Regions from separate parts of the Streptomyces sp. NBC_00005 genome, predicted to be linked through region 2. Evidence: riboswitches for the same ligand, from Rfam matches in the RefSeq annotation. Region 2 holds a riboswitch; each other region holds the start of a gene.
The links. Region 2 has a riboswitch for thiamine pyrophosphate ahead of OG303_RS15980 (thiamine ABC transporter substrate binding subunit). Riboswitches for the same ligand answer to the same signal wherever they lie in the genome.
Positions count from the first base shown of each region.

Region 1: it holds a riboswitch for thiamine pyrophosphate, as region 2 does, so the genes downstream of both, thiC (phosphomethylpyrimidine synthase ThiC) here and OG303_RS15980 (thiamine ABC transporter substrate binding subunit) in region 2, are expected to answer to the same signal.
Region 3: it holds a riboswitch for thiamine pyrophosphate, as region 2 does, so the genes downstream of both, thiO (glycine oxidase ThiO) here and OG303_RS15980 (thiamine ABC transporter substrate binding subunit) in region 2, are expected to answer to the same signal.

Region 1 is NZ_CP108316.1:5,547,016-5,552,873, forward strand. It holds gene OG303_RS25460 (cupin domain-containing protein) at 1-126, shown strand, start outside; gene OG303_RS25465 (DUF5326 family protein) at 276-488, shown strand; gene OG303_RS25470 (IclR family transcriptional regulator) at 837-1,622, shown strand; gene OG303_RS25475 (SsgA family sporulation/cell division regulator) at 1,721-2,158, shown strand; gene OG303_RS25480 (YibE/F family protein) at 2,296-3,786, opposite strand; TPP riboswitch at 3,858-4,047, shown strand; gene thiC (phosphomethylpyrimidine synthase ThiC) at 4,040-5,842, shown strand.
Region 2 is NZ_CP108316.1:3,503,522-3,509,379, reverse strand. It holds gene OG303_RS15990 (GNAT family N-acetyltransferase) at 1-284, shown strand, start outside; gene rlmN (23S rRNA (adenine(2503)-C(2))-methyltransferase RlmN) at 444-1,550, shown strand; TPP riboswitch at 1,574-1,681, shown strand; gene OG303_RS15980 (thiamine ABC transporter substrate binding subunit) at 1,782-2,858, shown strand; gene OG303_RS15975 (ABC transporter permease) at 2,912-4,513, shown strand; gene OG303_RS15970 (ABC transporter ATP-binding protein) at 4,513-5,541, shown strand; gene OG303_RS15965 (maleylpyruvate isomerase family mycothiol-dependent enzyme) at 5,566-5,858, shown strand, end outside.
Region 3 is NZ_CP108316.1:7,793,582-7,799,439, forward strand. It holds gene pknB (Stk1 family PASTA domain-containing Ser/Thr kinase) at 1-1,007, opposite strand, end outside; gene OG303_RS35720 (thiazole synthase) at 1,126-1,920, opposite strand; gene thiS (sulfur carrier protein ThiS) at 1,924-2,124, opposite strand; gene thiO (glycine oxidase ThiO) at 2,121-3,275, opposite strand; TPP riboswitch at 3,272-3,384, opposite strand; gene OG303_RS35735 (hypothetical protein) at 3,438-3,782, shown strand; gene OG303_RS35740 (NAD(P)/FAD-dependent oxidoreductase) at 3,855-5,096, shown strand; gene OG303_RS35745 (Rv2175c family DNA-binding protein) at 5,211-5,582, shown strand; gene thiE (thiamine phosphate synthase) at 5,700-5,858, shown strand, end outside.

The DNA of each region.
Region 1 (5,858 bases), 2.0 Mb from region 2:
GGCCTGGAGACCACGGAGGTCGCGCGCGGCAGCGTGGTGTACGTCCCGGCCGGTGTCGCCCACAAGTTCCACCACATCAGCGAGGATCTGCGGGTGCTCGTGGTGTTCTCTCCGCCGGAAAGCTGACCTGCCGTCTCGGGGTTCCCTAGGGGATCAGTCAGGGGAGGACAAGGGGTGCGAGGCCCCCGCCGGGGCCCCTGCCGGCCCTAGCATCGAGTGCAGGACATCAATGGGCCCCTGCACAGCAGTCGGGCGGAGAGGTAAGGACGAGGGCAATGGGAGAGATCTTCAGCGGACTGCCGTGGTGGGTCAAGTGGATCGCGGTGCCTGTCATCGCCCTGGTCGTGTTCGGCGGACTGATAGCCAGCGTGGTCGGCTTCGTCATCGGGCTGCTCTTCAAGGCGCTGGTCTTCGTGGCGCTGGTCGGCGGACTGATCTACGTCGTACGGAAGTTCACCTCGAGCTCCTCCTCGCGTAGCGACTGGTGAGGACCCCTGGCACCGGTGATCGGTAACAGGTATCACCGGTTCCCTCGCGCGAGGGAAGTTTTCCGGACGTGCCGCCTCATAGCGGCAATCGGCGATTAGAGTCCGGAATTCGACGCGGGGACGACCCCGCGAGCGGCGTACACCCCCTCCCGTGTTCCCCACAGCACGGGCTGCCCCCTCGCGCTTCGGGAGTGACCCTTGGCCACGGTAGACACCGCACTCACCACCCCCCACGCACCCCCCGCTCCGACCCCCGGGCGCCGCATCAGGCCCCCGGAACAGCCGGGCCCCTCGACGCAGGAGCGCGCGACGGCACCACCTGGACCGTCGCGCCGGACGGCACCTCCGGTGCAGCCGTCCCTCGTGCCGCCTTCCGCGCCGTCGCAGTCCGCGACCCTCATCGGATCCGTCCAGCGTGCGATGCGCCTGCTGGAATGCGTCGCCGAGCACCAGCACGGAGCTCCCGCCAAGCAACTGGCCCGCGAGACGGGCCTGGCGCTCCCGACGGCGTACCACCTGCTGCGCACCCTGGTCCACGAGGGCTATCTCTGCCGGGACAAGGGCCTGTTCTTCCTCGGTGACGCGGCCGTACGACTGGGCAGCAGCGGAGCCCAGCAGAAACGTCGCAGCATGGTCGTCGACGCGCTCGCCCGCTGGCGGGACGCGATCGGTGTGCCCGTGTACTACGCCGTGTACCGCGACGGCGAGATCGAGATCATGTGCGTCTCCGACACCCCGGGCAATCCGGCGGTCGAGGAGTGGGCCGACTTCCGCGAGACCGCGCACGCGCATGCGATCGGTCAGTGCCTGCTCTCCCAGCTCGACGACGACGCCCGCCGCGACCATCTCGACCGCTACCCCGTGCAGTCGATCACCCCGTACACCGTGCGTGACAACCACACCCTGCTCCGGCGGCTCGAGCGGATGCGGCGGATGGAGCCGGTGACGGAGCGGCAGGAGTACGCGCTGGGGACGGTCTGCGCGGCGATTCCGATCACAGTGGGTACGACGGCCGCGACGATGGCCATCTCTCTGCCTGCTCATCAGGCCGAGCGTCTGGCGTCCGCGGCCCAGCAGCTGCAGAGCGAAATCGGGCGACTGCTGGGGTCACTCGCGCTCTCTATCAGTATCTGAAAACTCACTCCTTGTGATCTGCCGTGTACTTTCAGCAAGATGCCACCAGTGTCAGGGGATCATTCCCAGCCAGTCGGCTTCACACGACGGGGTAGGCGATGCGCGAGTCCGTACAGGCAGAGGTCATGATGAGCTTTCTCGTGTCCGAGGAGCTTTCCTTCCGCATCCCGGTGGAGCTGCGTTACGAGACGTGTGATCCCTATGCGGTACGGCTGACCTTCCACCTGCCCGGTGACACACCGGTGACCTGGGCGTTCGGTCGCGAGCTGCTCATCGACGGGGTGGGACGGCCGTGCGGCGAGGGCGATGTGCGCGTGGCGCCCGCCGAACCGGACTCGTTGGCCGAGGTCCTGATCCGGCTTCAGGTCGGCCGCGACCAGGCGCTGTTCCGTTCGTCGACGGCGCCGCTCATCGCCTTCCTCGACCGCACCGACAAGCTGGTGCCGCTCGGCCAGGAGTGCTCCCGCGGCGACTTCGACGCCCACCTCGACGAGGCGCTGGACCGCATCCTGGCGGAGGAGCAGAGCGCGGGCTGAAGCGGGCGGCCGGGAGCGGCGGAACGCTTCTGCGTGGGGCGTGGAGGGTGCGGTGACGCCTCCCGACGGGCAGGCGGGGACAGGACCCTGAGACTGCCCGGAGGTTCTGTTCGCTCGTGCCGGAGGAGCCGCTCGCCTCAACGCTTGCGGCGGCGCCCCCGGCCCGTGCGCGCCGGAGCAGGTGCTGCGCCCACCGTCGCTGTCGCCATCGCCGGTTCCGGTCCCGGACGGTCGGCCGCGACCACCAGCGCCGCGAGCAGCGTCGTGACCGGTACCGAGGCGACCAGGCCGATCGAGCCCACCAGCGTGCGCACGATCTCCTCCGCCACCAGCTCGCTGTTGGCGACCGTCCCCACACCGCTCTGCGCGATGGAGAAGAGCAACAGCAAGGGCAGCGCGGCGCCCGCGTAGGCGAGGACGAGCGTGTTGACGACGGACGCGATGTGGTCGCGGCCGATGCGGATGCCCGCCCGGTACAGCCCCCGCCAGCCCATCGACGGATTGGCCTCGTGCAGCTCCCAGACCGCCGACGTCTGGGTGACCGTCACGTCGTCGAGGACACCGAGCGAACCGATGATGACGCCCGCGAGCAGCAGACCGCTCATGTCGATCGACGGGTACAGGCCGTGGATCAGGCCGGTGTTGTCGTCCGTGTTGCCGGTCAGTGCGGCCCAGCCGATGAACTCGGAGCCGAGCAGCCCGATCAGCACGAGCGACAGCAGTGTGCCCAGCACCGCCACGGACGTACGGGCCGACAGGCCGTGGCACATGTAGAGGGCGATCAGCATGATGGCACTCGACCCGATCACCGCCACGAGCAGCGGGTTCGAGCCCTGCAGGATCGCGGGCAGGATGAAGAAGGTCAGCACCATGAAACTGACGGCCAGAGCGACCAGCGCCATGAGGCCGCGCAGCCGGCCCACCACCACGACGGCGAGCGCGAAGATGCCGGCCAGCAGCGCCATCGGCAACCTGCGGTTCACATCGGCGACCGAGTACTGCAGGTCCTTGGGCGCCGAGGGCTCGTAGGCGGCCACGACCTTCTCACCCTCGTGCAACTGCCGCGACTGGTCCGGCTGCACGATCTCCGTGAACGTACGGCCCTTGTCCTTGCCCGTGTCGACGCGGATCGTCGCCTTCTTGCAGGTGCCCTTCGCCTGCTGCTCGGCGGAGGAGCCCTCGGATGTGGAGGTGTCGCCCGTCGGGGTCTCGCCCGAGGCGTTCACCGACTTGCAGCTCACGCTCACGACCTTGGTGACCGTCGCCTGCTGGGTCTGCCGGTCGAATCCCACGCCGGTGCGCTGGTGCGGCGGGGCACCACCGGGCCACAGCACCACGAGCCCGACCACCACGGCCGCGGTGAATGGGATGAGGATCGCCGCGATGACCTTGCGCAGGTGCTTGGAGACAGGGGCTGCCGGACCGTGGCTGTGCGAGTGACCGTGCCCGCCACCGGAACCGGGGTCGTGCCCATGTCCGCCACCGGCTCCAGGCCCGTGATCATGTCCGCCGTCGGCCCCCGGCGCATGGTTGTGCCCGGCACGGGGCCCAGGGCCGTTGCCGTTTCCGGAGCCGTGCCCGTAGGGCGGCTCCGGGGGTGGGTACGGGGGCTGATGTGTCGTGGTCACCGCCCGATCATCGCAAGAACGACAGGGGCCCTCTGTTCAGCGCGCCCGAATTGACGCTAGCGTGGAGGCACCTTTGCACACGCGGGAGCTCGGAGCACCGGGCTGAGAGGGCGCTGACCTCCGTCCCAGCGATGTTTCACGTGGAACATCACCGAAGTCGAGTGATGTTCCACACGAAACGTCGACAGACGGAAATCGCTGCGTCGACCGCCGAACCTGTTACCGGGTAATGCCGGCGTAGGGAGTAGGTCTCATGACCAACAAGGACGCACGCACGCCTGCCTCCAGCCAGGACGAACCGCCCCTTCGGGGCGAAACGTCGCAGGAGGCCGGGAAGTCCATCGGCTGGCACAAGGCGTACGTCGAGGGCTCGCGCCCCGATCTGCGGGTGCCGGTCCGCCAGGTGCACCTCACCAACGGGCAGTCGGTCACGCTGTACGACACCTCGGGCCCGTACACCGATCCGCTCACCGACACCGACGTCCGCCGGGGCCTCGCCCCGCTGCGCGAGAACTGGATCATCGCCCGCGGCGACACCGAGGAGTACGCGGGCCGTCCCGCCCGTCCCGAGGACGACGGGATCAAGCACACCTCTCCGCGAGGCGGTCTGCGCAACCTCGACGCGGTCTTCCCGGGGCGGCCGCGTCTGCCGCGTCGCAGCCGTGACGGCAAGGCGGTCACACAGCTCGCGTACGCCCGCCGCGGGGAGATCACACCGGAGATGGAGTACGTGGCCATCCGGGAGAACGTGTCGCCCGAGGTCGTTCGCGAGGAGATTGCGGCGGGCCGCGCGGTACTGCCGGCCAACGTCAACCACCCCGAGATCGAGCCGATGATCATCGGCAAGCGGTTCCTGGTGAAGGTCAACGCCAACATCGGCAACTCCGCGGTGACGTCCTCCATCGAGGAGGAGGTCGAGAAGATGACCTGGGCGACCCGCTGGGGCGCCGACACGGTCATGGACCTGTCCACCGGTCGCAACATCCACACCACGCGTGAATGGGTGCTGCGCAACTCCCCCGTTCCCATCGGCACGGTGCCGCTCTATCAGGCTCTGGAGAAGGTGGACGGCCGCGCCGAGGAGCTGACCTGGGAGATCTACAAGGACACCGTCATCGAACAGGCCGAGCAGGGCGTGGACTACATGACGGTCCATGCGGGCGTCCGCCTGCCGTACGTCCCGCTCACCGCGAACCGCAAGACCGGCATCGTCTCGCGCGGCGGCTCGATCATGGCCGCGTGGTGCCTCGCGCACCACAAGGAGTCGTTCCTGTACGAGAACTTCGAGGAACTCTGCGAGATCCTCGCGGCCTACGACGTCACCTACTCGCTGGGCGACGGTCTGCGGCCGGGCTCGATCGCGGACGCCAACGACGAGGCCCAGTTCGCGGAGTTGCGCACGCTCGGGGAACTCAACCGGATCGCGAAGCGTTTCAACGTACAGACCATGATCGAGGGCCCGGGACACGTCCCGATGCACAAGATCAAGGAGAACATCGACCTTCAGCAGGAGATCTGCGATGAAGCTCCGTTCTATACGCTCGGCCCGCTGACGACGGACGTCGCGCCGGCGTACGACCACATCACCTCCGGCATCGGTGCCGCGATGATCGCCTGGTGGGGCACGGCCATGCTCTGCTACGTCACGCCCAAGGAACACCTGGGCCTGCCCAACCGAGACGACGTCAAGACCGGCGTCATCACCTACAAGATCGCCGCCCACGCAGCCGACCTCGCCAAGGGGCATCCCGGTGCGCAGGACTGGGACGACGCCCTGTCCGACGCCCGCTTCGAGTTCCGGTGGGAGGACCAGTTCAACCTCGCCCTGGACCCGGACACGGCACGGGAGTTCCACGACGAGACCCTCCCGGCGGAGCCGGCCAAGACCGCCCACTTCTGCTCGATGTGCGGTCCGAAGTTCTGCTCGATGAAGATCTCCCACGACATCCGCCGTGAGCACGGCGGAAGCAGGGCGGAGATCGAGGAGGGCATGGCCGAGAAGTCGAAGGAGTTCGCGGCGGCCGGCAACAGGGTGTATCTGCCGATCGCGGATTGACCCACGCCGGTGCGAG
Region 2 (5,858 bases):
CTCGCTCTATCGCGAAACTCAAGGCCGTCGCCGTTGCTCCCCAGCGGCGGGGCGACAGGATCGGTGAGGCGCTGGTGAGGGCTTTCGTCGATGAGTACGGCGCCGCTGACTACGGCGTCCTGTACGCCCAGGTAGACATCGACAAACCGGCCCTCGCTCGCTGGTACGGCCGACTTGGGTTCGAAGCTCTGGGTGCCGGTGCGCCGCTCCGGCTTGATCCGCACGGGCAGGTCGCGATCTATCCTCTCAATGGTGAGCAACTTGTGGTGCTGGACCTGAGCTAGGCCAGCCACCTGCATCGACGTAGCCGCAGGGTGCGAGCCTTCGGGCCGTCACTGGGCCGTCCGAGGAGGGCCCACGACGACCAGAGACGACCGTCAACGACCACAACGCACGGCTCGCGCCCCTGGTCACACCATTTGATCTGCGACACTGGTACGGCTATGCCTAAGCCCGGAGAACTCACTTTCGTTGCCCCCCGCGGAGCCAAGAAGCCGCCGCGGCACCTTGCCGATCTCACCCCTGCCGAGCGCAAGGAAGCGGTGGCCGAGATCGGCGAGAAGCCGTTTCGTGCCAAGCAGCTCTCGCAGCACTACTTCGCGCGGTACGCGCACGACCCGGCGGAGTGGACCGACATCCCGGCCGGTTCGCGCGGCAAGTTGCAGGACGCGCTGCTGCCCGAGCTGATGACCGTCGTACGGCATCTGTCGACCGACCAGGGGACGACGAGGAAGACCTTGTGGCGGCTCTTCGACGGCACGCTCGTCGAGTCCGTGCTGATGCGCTACCCGGACCGGGTGACCATGTGCATCAGCTCGCAGGCGGGGTGCGGGATGAACTGCCCGTTCTGTGCGACCGGGCAGGCGGGGCTCGACCGGAATCTGTCGACCGCCGAGATCGTGCATCAGATCGTGGACGGGATGCGGGCTCTGCGGGACGGGGAGGTGCCCGGCGGGCCGGCGCGGCTGTCCAACATCGTCTTCATGGGGATGGGTGAGCCGCTCGCCAACTACAAGCGGGTCGTCGGAGCTGTTCGGGCGCTCACCGACCCTGCCCCGGACGGGCTCGGGCTGTCGCAGCGCGGCATCACCGTGTCGACCGTCGGGCTCGTCCCGGCGATCCACCGGTTCGCCGACGAGGGCTTCAAGTGCCGGCTCGCCATCTCGCTGCACGCTCCCGACGACGAGCTGCGTGACACCCTCGTCCCCGTGAACACGCGGTGGAAGGTGCGCGAGGTTCTCGACGCCGGGTTCGAGTACGTCGAGAAGAGCGGACGCCGGCTGTCCATCGAGTACGCCCTCATTCGCGACATCAACGACCAGGCCTGGCGCGGTGACCGGCTCGGGCGGCTGCTCAAGGGCAAGCCCGTGCACGTCAACCTCATCCCGCTGAACCCGACGCCCGGGTCGAAGTGGACGGCGTCCCGGCCCGAGGACGAGAAGGCGTTCGTCGAGGCCATCGCCGCGCACGGTGTGCCGGTGACGGTTCGGGACACCCGTGGTCAGGAGATCGACGGGGCCTGCGGTCAGCTCGCGGCCACCGAGCGGTAATCTGAGCCCGTACGTACATCTTCATATTCCGACAGGGGAGCGCCACAGCGCTGAGAGTGCGGCAATCGGGCCGCAGACCCTCTGAACCTTGCCCAGGTCATTCTGGGTAGGAAGTTCGGTCTTCACTCGAGCTGTTGCGCCCTGCCCGGGAGCCGGTGGAATCCTCCGGCGGTCCCGGGCAGGGCCGCGTCTCTTCCTGGTCAGCCAGGAGGAAATTCAGTGCACACCAACATGCACACCAAGGCGTTCGTGGCCGCCGCGGTCGGCCTCGGCCTGATCACGCTGTCCGCGTGCGGGTCGTCGTCCGGCAGCGAGGGCTCCGGGAACTCCAAGACCGTCACGCTCGTCAGTCACGACTCGTGGGCCGTCTCGAAGAGCGTCCTCGCCGACTTCGAGAAGCAGTCCGGCTACAAGGTCCACGTCCTCAAGGACGGCGACGCCGGGCAGGCCGTCAACAAGGCCATCCTCACCAAGGACAACCCGCAGGGCGACGTCTTCTTCGGCGTCGACAACACCCTGCTCTCGCGGGCGCTCGACAACGGTCTCTTCCAGTCGTACGAGGCCAAGGGCGCCGCCGGCATCAAGGCCCAGTACCGGGTCGACCAGACCAAGCACCGGGTCACGCCGATCGACTCCGGCGACATCTGCGTCAACTACGACAAGGCCTACTTCAGCAAGCACAAGCTGGCCCCGCCGGCCTCCTTCGACGACCTGATCAAGCCCGCGTACAAGAACCTCCTCGTCACCGAGAACGCCTCCACCTCCTCGCCCGGCCTCGGCTTCCTGCTCGGCACCGCCGCCAAGTACGGCAACGACGGATGGCAGGGCTACTGGAAGAAGCTCAAGGCGAACGGGGTCAAGGTCGTCGACGGCTGGGAGCAGGCGTACAACGAGGAGTTCTCCGGGTCCGCCGGCGGCAAGAAGGCCAAGGCCGACCGGCCGCTCGTCGTCTCGTACGCCTCCTCGCCGCCCGCCGAGGTCATCTACGCCGACCCGAAGCCGAAGACCGCGCCGACCGGGGTGTCGTACGGGACCTGCTTCCGGCAGATCGAGTACGCCGGACTGCTCAGCAACGCCAAGAACAGCAAGGGTGGCAAGGCCTTCATCGACTTCCTGGTCGGCAAGGAGTTCCAGGAGGACATGCCGCTGAACATGTTCGTCTACCCGGTCATCGAGGGGGCGACGGTGCCCAAGGAGTTCACCGAGTACGGGCCCGCCGCGAAGGACCCCGAGATCATGGCCCCGACCAAGATCGCCGCCAACCGTGACCAGTGGGTCAAGTCGTGGACCTCGCTCGTACTGAAGTAACCGACGCGGCCGTCCACAAGGACCGGGCGGGGAGCGCGGCGCGGCTCGGGCTCATGGCCGTGCCCGTCGCGTTCTTCGCGGTGTTCTTCGCCTGGCCCGTCGCCGCGATCGTGGCGCGCGGGCTCAAGGTCGACGGGGCCTGGCGGTTCGGCCGGATCGTGGACGTCGTCACGCAGTCCGACATCCGGCACGTCCTGTGGTTCACCACCTGGCAGGCGCTCGCGTCCACCGCGCTCACGCTGCTGATCGCCCTGCCGGGCGCGTACGTCTTCGCGCGCCTCGACTTCCCGGGCAAGCAGGTGCTGCGGGCCGTCGTCACCGTCCCGTTCGTCCTGCCGACGGTCGTCGTCGGTACGGCGTTCCTGGCGCTCGTCGGGCGCGGGGGACTGCTCGACGAGCTGTGGGGCGTGCGGCTGGACACCACCGTCTGGGCCATCCTGCTCGCGCACGTCTTCTTCAACTACGCCGTCGTCGTACGGACCGTCGGCGGGCTGTGGGGGCAGCTCGATCCGCGTCAGGAGGAGGCGGCGCGGATGCTCGGCGCGTCGTCGCTCCAGGCCTGGCGGAGGGTGACGCTGCCCGCCCTCGCGCCCGCCGTCGCCGCGGCCGCTCTCATGGTCTTCCTCTTCACCTTCACCTCCTTCGGCGTGGTGCAGATCCTCGGCGGTCCCACCTTCTCCACGCTCGAAGTGGAGATCTACCGGCAGACGTCCGAGATCTTCGACCTCTCCACGGCCGCGGTGCTCACGATCGTCCAGTTCGTGGCGGTGGGCGTGATCCTCGCCGTGCACGCGTGGACGGTACGGCGGCGGGAGACGGCCCTGCGGCTGGTGGACGCGAACGTCACGGCCCGGCGGCCGCGCGGGGCCGGGCAGTGGGCGCTGCTGGCCGGGGTCCTGGCCATGATCGCCGTCCTGCTCGTCCTGCCGCTGGCCGTGCTGGTGCAACGGTCGCTCGGCGCCCCCGACTTCGGCTACTACCGTGCGTTGACCAGCGAGGACGGCGGGACCTTCCTCGTCCCGCCGATCGAGGCGATCGGCAACTCGCTGCAGTACGCCCTCGTCGCCACCGCCATCGCCGTGCTGGTCGGCGGTCTCGCCGCCGCGGCCCTCACCCGCCGGGACGCGGGCCGGCTGGTCCGCGGCTTCGACGCGCTGCTGATGCTGCCGCTGGGCGTCTCCGCCGTGACCGTCGGCTTCGGGTTCCTGATCGCGCTGGACGAGCCGCCGCTCGACCTGCGCAGTTCGTGGATCCTGGTGCCGCTCGCGCAGGCGCTGGTGGGCGTCCCCTTCGTCGTACGGACCATGCTGCCCGTGCTGCGGGCCGTGGACGCGCGGTTGCGGGAGGCCGCGGCCGTGCTCGGGGCGTCGCCGTGGCGGGTGTGGCGGGAGGTCGATCTGCCCATGGTGCGGCGGGCGTTGCTGGTCGCGGCCGGCTTCGCATTCGCGGTGTCGCTGGGGGAGTTCGGGGCGACGGTGTTCATCGCGCGGCCCGACAACCCGACGCTGCCGGTCGCCGTGGCGCGGCTCCTCGGCCGGCCGGGCGAGCTCAACTACGGCCAGGCGATGGCCCTTTCGACGATTCTGATGGTGGTGTGCGCGGTGGCGCTGCTGGTGCTGGAGCGGCTCCGTACCGACCGGACCGGGGAGTTCTGATGCGGAGCAGGCTGCTGAGCCTTGAGGACGCGACCGTGCGGTTCGGCGGGCGCGCCGTGCTCGACGCCGTCGGCCTCGATGTCGCCGAGCACGAGATCGTGTGCGTGCTCGGGCCGAGCGGCAGTGGCAAGTCGACGCTGCTGCGGGCGGTTGCCGGGCTCCAACCCCTGTCCGGCGGGCAGGTGTTGCTCGACGGTCGGGACCAGGCGGGTGTGCCCGCGCACAAGCGCGGGGTGGGCCTGATGTTCCAGGACCATCAGCTCTTCCCGCAGCGGGACGTGGGCGGGAACGTCGCCTTCGGGCTGCGGATGCACGGCGCCACACGGCTCCAACAGCAGGGGCGGGTACGGGAGTTGCTGGACCTCGTCGGTCTGCCGGGGGCGGCCGGGCGCGCCGTGGCCTCGCTCTCCGGCGGTGAGCAGCAGCGCGTCGCGCTGGCCCGCGCGCTCGCGCCCCGGCCGCGGCTGCTGATGCTCGACGAACCGCTCGGGCAGCTCGACCGCTCGCTGCGGGAGCGGCTGGTCGTCGAACTCCGCGAACTCTTCGGCCGGTTGGGCACCACGGTGCTCGCCGTGACGCACGACCAGGGCGAGGCCTTCGCGCTCGCCGACCGGGTCGTGGTGATGCGGGACGGGCGGATCGCCCAGTCCGGTACGCCACTTGAGGTGTGGCAGCGGCCGGCGGACGAGTTCGTGGCCCGGTTCCTCGGGTTCGACAACGTGGTCGAGGGCACGGTGGCCGGCCAGGCCGCGGACACGCCCTGGGGCAAGCTGCCGGTGCCCGAGGACGCCCCGCAGGGGACGCGCACCCTGCTCGTACGGCCCGCCGGGGTGCGCCTGGTCCCCGCCGACGAGGGACTGCGCTGCACCGTGGCCGCGCGCACCTTCAAGGGCACCCATGTCGCCGTACAGCTGCAGCCGGAGGACGCGCCGCGGCTCGAGGCGGCGGTGGCGCTGCGGGAGGCGCCGGAGGTCGGGGACGCGGTGGGGGTGGAGTTCGACGTGGCGGAAATCGTCGTGGTCGGCTGACCGGTCCCTTCATAGGGTGCGGGCATGACACTGCTCGCGCACGACCGCTACTGCGACCAAATCGCCCACCAGGTGGCCGGGTTGAGAGCCGTGGTGACATCCGGTACCGACCTGTCCGCGACCGTGCCGACCTGCCCCGACTGGTCCCTGGAACAGCTCGTACGGCACATGGGTGGCGCCCTGCGCTGGGTGGAGCTGCTGGTGCGGACGCGGGCCCAGGAGCACGTTCCGGACGAGCGGGTGCCGATGCACGACGGTCCCGAGGCCCGCGGCGACGCCGCCGCGCTGGACGCCTGGCTCGGCGAGACCGGCGAGAT
Region 3 (5,858 bases), 4.3 Mb from region 2:
TCCAGCACGCTCGTGTGGTGCAGGTCCTGCCGGCCCTCGTCCTCGTTCACCGGCAACGGGCGCTGCACGGTCAGCGCGCGCGGGATCACGCTCGTACGGTCCTCGGAGATGTTCCGGTGGTCCGCGGCGAGCGCCTGCGGTGGCATGGCGTCCAGCTGCTCCACGCCGAGCCCGGCGCGCACGTCGCGCGTGTGCGCGAGCAGCGCGACCGCGTCCTGGGGGCGCCGGCCGGGGTTGCGGGCCGTGGCCACCGCGACCAGCTCGTCCAGCTCGTACGCCAGCCCCGGGACGGCGGCCGACGGCGGCGGGACGTCCTCGTGGATGTGCTTGTACAGGACGGTGGCCGGGGAGTCCCCTTCGTGCGGCCGGCTGCCGGTGAGCATCTCGTACAGGACGACACCGCACGCGTACACGTCGACCCGGGGGTCGGCGGTGCCGTGCTCGATCTGCTCCGGTGCGAGGTACGAGACCGTGCCGAGGACGGTGCCGGTCGTGTTGGTGACCGTGTCCACGGACCGGACGAGCCCGAAGTCGGCGACCTTGACCCGGCCGTCGTCTCCTATCAGCACGTTCTCCGGCTTCATGTCCCGGTGCACGAACCCGGCACGGTGCGCGGCACCGAGCGCGGCGAGCACCGGCTCCAGGATGTCCAGGGCGGCGCGCGGCTGCAGCGCCCCGCGCTCGCGCAGCACGTCGCGCAGGGTGCACCCGGCGACGTACTCCATGGCGAGATACACGTACGACCCGTCGGTGCCCTGGTCGAAGACCTGCACCACGTTCGGGTGCGCCAGCCGGGCGACCGACTTCGCCTCCCGGATGAAGCGCTCGACGAAGGTGCCGTCGGCCGCGAGCGAGGGGTGCATCACCTTGAGCGCGAGCACCCGGTCGAGGCGGGTGTCCAGGGCCCGGTAGACCGTGGCCATCCCGCCGACCGCGATCCGCGCTTCCACGTGATAGCGCCCGTCGAGCACCTGCCCGACCAGAGGGTCCTGAAGGGTCGTATCCACGCAGGTGAGTGTACGAGCCGTGACTGACAGGGCTGCCGGATCACGCCGGATCGGGGCGGGACTGCAGCCGAGCTGTGACGGACATCGCACCGAATTCCGGCCAGTATCGAACGCCCGTTCAGAACGCGGGCCGCTCCGGATCCAGTCGCGCCAGCCCCTCCGCCGGAGAGGACGCCGCCGCGAAATGCCGCCGCGGAATCCGCCCCGCGAGCCGCGCCAGCCGCCCCGCCTCCACCGCGTGCTTCATGGCCTCGGCCATCAGCTGCGGCTCCTGCGCCCGCGTCACGGCCGAGGCCAGCATCACACCCGCGCATCCCAGCTCCATCGCGAGCGCCGCGTCCGACGCCGTACCGGCGCCCGCGTCCAGGATCACCGGCACACGCGCGTGCTCGGTGATCAGCTGGAAGTTGTGCGGGTTGCGGATCCCGAGCCCGGAGCCGATCGGCGAACCGAGCGGCATGATCGCCGCACAGCCGACGTCCTCCAGCTTCCGGGCGAGAACGGGATCGTCGTTCGTGTACGGCAGCACAGTGAAGCCGTCGTCGACCAGGGTCTCGGCAGCGTCCAGCAGCTCGATCGGGTCGGGCAGCAGGGTGCGCTCGTCGGCGATGACCTCAAGTTTGATCAGTTCGGTGCCGAGCGCCTCGCGCGCGAGGCGGGCGGTGAGGACGGCCTCCCCGGCGGTGAAGCAGCCCGCTGTGTTCGGCAGCACCTGGATGCCGAGCTTGTCCAGGACGGACAGCACCGAGCCGTGCACCGAGGGGTTCACGCGCCGCATCGCGACCGTCGTCAGCTCCGTGCCGGACGCCACCAGCGCCCGCTCCAGCACCTCCAGGCTGGGGGCACCGCCGGTGCCCATGATCAGGCGGGACGTGAAGGACGTACCGCCGATGACAAAGGGGTCGTCGGCCATGGGTCAGCCTCCTTGGACGGCGGTGAGGACCTCGACGCGGTCCCCCTCGGAGAGGGAGGTCGACGGCCACTGCGCGCGCGGGACGACGGTTTCGTTCAGGGCGGCGGCGACTCCGGCAGGGGCCGGGGTCAGCGTGCGCACGACGGTGTCGAGAGCCGTTCCGGGAGCGAACTCCCGTGACTCTCCGTTGACGGAGATGTTCATGCGGGCTGCTCCAGGAGAGCGAAACGCCTGGGGGTGAACGGGCGCGCCTCGTCCGGGAGTTCACCGGTGGCCAGGACCTGCGCCAGCGCGTCGCCGGTGACCGGCGTGAGCAGCACGCCGTTGCGGTAGTGGCCGGTGGCCAGCAGGAGTCCGGGGAGTTCCGTGGGGCCGAGCAGCGGCGCGTTGTCGGGGGAGCCGGGACGCAGCCCCGCGCGCGTCTCCGTCAGCGGCAGTTCCGTGATCCCGGGGACCAGCTCGTGCGCGTCGCGCAGCAGCTCGTACACCCCGCCCGCGGTCACCGTCGTGTCCCAGCCCAGCTCCTCGCTGGTCGCGCCGATCACCAGCTCGCCGTTCTCCCGCGGCACCAGGTAGACCTGGCTGCCGCGGACGACGGCGCGCACGGTGCGGCTCAGGAACGGCGCGTAGCGCTTCGGCACGGTCAGCCGCAGCACCTGCCCCTTCACCGGCCGCACGGGCGGCAGTACCTCGTCCGGCACGCCCGCGAGCCGCCCGCTGAGGCTGCCGGCGGCCAGCACGACCTGGGCGGCGCTCAGCTCGGTGCCGTCCGCGGTCGTGACGCCGGCGGCCCGGTCCCGTACGACGCGCAGGCGCTCGGCCCACACCCGGTGGAAGACCACCCCGGCCCGCTCGCACGCGGCCACCAGCGCGCGTGCCAGCCGCCGCGGGTCGATCTGGTGGTCGCCGTCCACCCGGAGCCCGCCGCGCACGCCCGGCGCGAGCATCGGCTCCAGGCGCCGGCAGTCGCGCCCGGACAGCCACTCGGACTCCAGGCCCGACTGCCGCTGCAGGGCGTGCAGTTCGCGCAGATGGGCGCGGTCGTCGGCGTCCAGGGCGACGGCGAGTGTGCCGCACTGGCGGTAGCCGAGGTCGTGACCGGTGAGGTCGGTGAGCTCGGCCGCGAAGTCCGGATAGCGGCGGGCCGAGGCGAGGTTCAGGCCGAGCAGCGTCTGCTCGCCGTAGTGCAGCTCCGTGACCGCGGCCAGCATCCCGGCGGCCACCTGGGCGGCCCCGCCGCCCGGCTCCGGGTCCACGACGGCCGTGGCCAACCCGCGCTGCGCGGCCCGCCAAGCCGTGACCAGGCCGATGATTCCGCCCCCGATGACGAGGACGTCTGACGTACGTGACGACATGGGCGTCCAACCCCTCCCTTCGCCGGCATGACCCGGATCAGGTTCGTACGGTCGGAGGCCGCCAGCCTCCCTCTCAGCCCGGTGCGTCCGGGCTCCCGCGAGTGCTTGTACGTTGGCCACCCTAGCCCGCCGCTCCGCGCCTCTGTAAGGGAGCCTCCCGCCATGCCCCGCTCGCTGGACGGCCTCGTCCTCGCGCCCCTCGCCGACCAGGCCCCAGGTCAGGTGGGTACGCGCACCCGGTTCACGTACCACGAGAAGGACGGCGAGATCTGGGCCGAGTACGCGGGCGGCGATGTAGTACGCGGCCATCTGGTGGGTACTCGGGCCGGTGACCGGCTGGACTTCCGGTACGTCCAGCTCAAGCACGACGGGACGACGTCCTCGGGGCACTGCGTGTCGACGGTGACGGAGTTGCCCGACGGGCGGGTGCGGCTCGAGGAGACGTGGGAGTGGGAGTCGCAGCCCGGCAGCGGGACCAGTGTGGTGGAACAGGTCGCCGACGTCTGAACAGGCCGTTGTGCAGCATGTCACGGCGCACGAGTCCTGACTGACAATCTGTCAGTTGTCTATGGTGATCAGGTGAGCGAGCAGACGCGGGAATCGGGCACGTCGCAGCCGCGGCGCGTGGTCGTCGTGGGCGCAGGCATGGCCGGCGTGCAGACCGCGGTCGCCCTGCGGGAGCAGGGTTTCACCGGCACCGTGACGCTGATCGGCGCCGAGCCCCACCAGCCGTACGACCGGCCGCCGCTGTCCAAGGCGGTCCTGCTCGGCAAGTCAGAGGGCTCCGCCTTCGACGTCGACTTCGAGGCGCTCGGCATCGAACTGCAGCTGGGGCGCGAGGTGCTGGGCGTGCGCCCCGGCGAGCACGAGCTGGACACCGAGGCCGGGCCCGTCCCCTACGACGTCCTGGTCCTCGCCACCGGAGCCGAGCCGATCCGGCTGCCCGGCGCGGAGGGCGTGCCCGGCGTGCATCTGCTGCGCACCCTGGACGACGCCGAGCGGCTGCGGCCCGTGCTCGCCCGGCAGCACGACATCGTGGTCGTCGGCGCGGGCTGGATCGGCGCGGAGTTCGCCACGGCGGCGCGCGAGGCGGGCTGCGCGGTGACGGTCGTCGAGGCAGCGGACCGGCCGCTCGCGGGCGCACTGCCCGCCGAGGTGGCCGCGCCGATGGCCGCCTGGTACGCCGACTCCGGTGCCGCGCTGCGTACGCACGCACGCGTGGAGCGCATCGAGCCGGGCGAGGTCGTCCTCGACGACGGCTCGCGGCTGCCCGCGGGCGCCGTCGTGGTCGGGATCGGCGCGCGCCCCGCCACGGCCTGGCTGACCGGCGCCGGCATCGAGCTCGGCGCGCACCGCGAGGTCGTGGCCGACGCCCACCTGCGCACCTCGGCACCCGACGTCTACGCCGTCGGCGACTGCGCCTCCTTCCCCTCGGGACGGTATGGCGAGCGCCTGCTCGTCCACCACTGGGACAACGCCCTCCAGGGTCCGCGCACGGTGGCCACCAACATCATCGGCGAGGCCACCGGCGAGCCCCTGGCCGTCTACGACCCGGTCCCGTACTTCTGGTCCGAGCAGTTCGGCCGTTTCGTCCAGTACGCCGGCCACCACGCCTCCGCCGACACGACCCTGTGGCGCGGCGACCCGTCGGGCCCCTCCTGGTCCGTCTGCTGGCTGCGCGACGGCCGCCTGGTCGGACTGCTGGCGGTGGGCAGGCCGAGGGACCTGGCGCAGGGCAGGCGGCTGATCGAGGCGGGCACGCCGATGGACCCGGAGCTGCTGGCGGATCCGACGAGGCCTTTGAAGGGGGCCACGGCGTAGATCCGGGCGTCCGAAGGCGGCCACGGCGTCCACAGGCGGCATGGCGTAATGAAAAGCCGCAGGTCGGGCGGTCCTGGCTTCCGACTGTCAGTGCGGGATGGCAGGCTTGATTCCGTGACCGAGATTGACGCAAAGATCGATGCTCTCGTCCCCGCCTGGCTCACCCTCCCCGACATCGCAGAGATGCTCGATGTCGAGGTGACGCGTGTGCGGCAGCTGGTCAAGGAGGGCCAGCTCATTGCCGTACGCCGTGGTGAGAACCGCGCGCTGCACGTCCCCGCCGCCTTCATCGACGGGGCCGAGCAGAAGGTCGTCAAGGGCCTGTCCGGGACCCTGACGCTCCTGCGGGACGACGGCTTCTCCGACGAAGAGATGCTCGAGTGGCTCTTCACCCCCGACGAGAGCCTGCCCGGTACCCCCGCACAGGCCCTCAGCGAGAATCGCGGCACGGAGGTGAAGCGCCGGGCCCAGGCGCTCGCCGTCTGATCCGACCCGGCTGAACCGAACACCGTCCGGCGTACGGGCCGGGGTCCGCACAGGCCACGGCCGTGGTTCACTGCGGGCCGCAGCCCGTACGCCACCGACCACGGGGGGAACATCCGCATGCCCGACACCGCCGCCACCGCACGAGCCCGGCTCGCCGACGCCCGCGTCTACCTCTGCACGGACGCCCGCAGACGACAGGGCGATCTGCCCGAGTTCCTGGACGCGGTCCTGGCGAGCGGTGTCGACATAGTGCAGCTGCGCGACAAGGGCATGGAG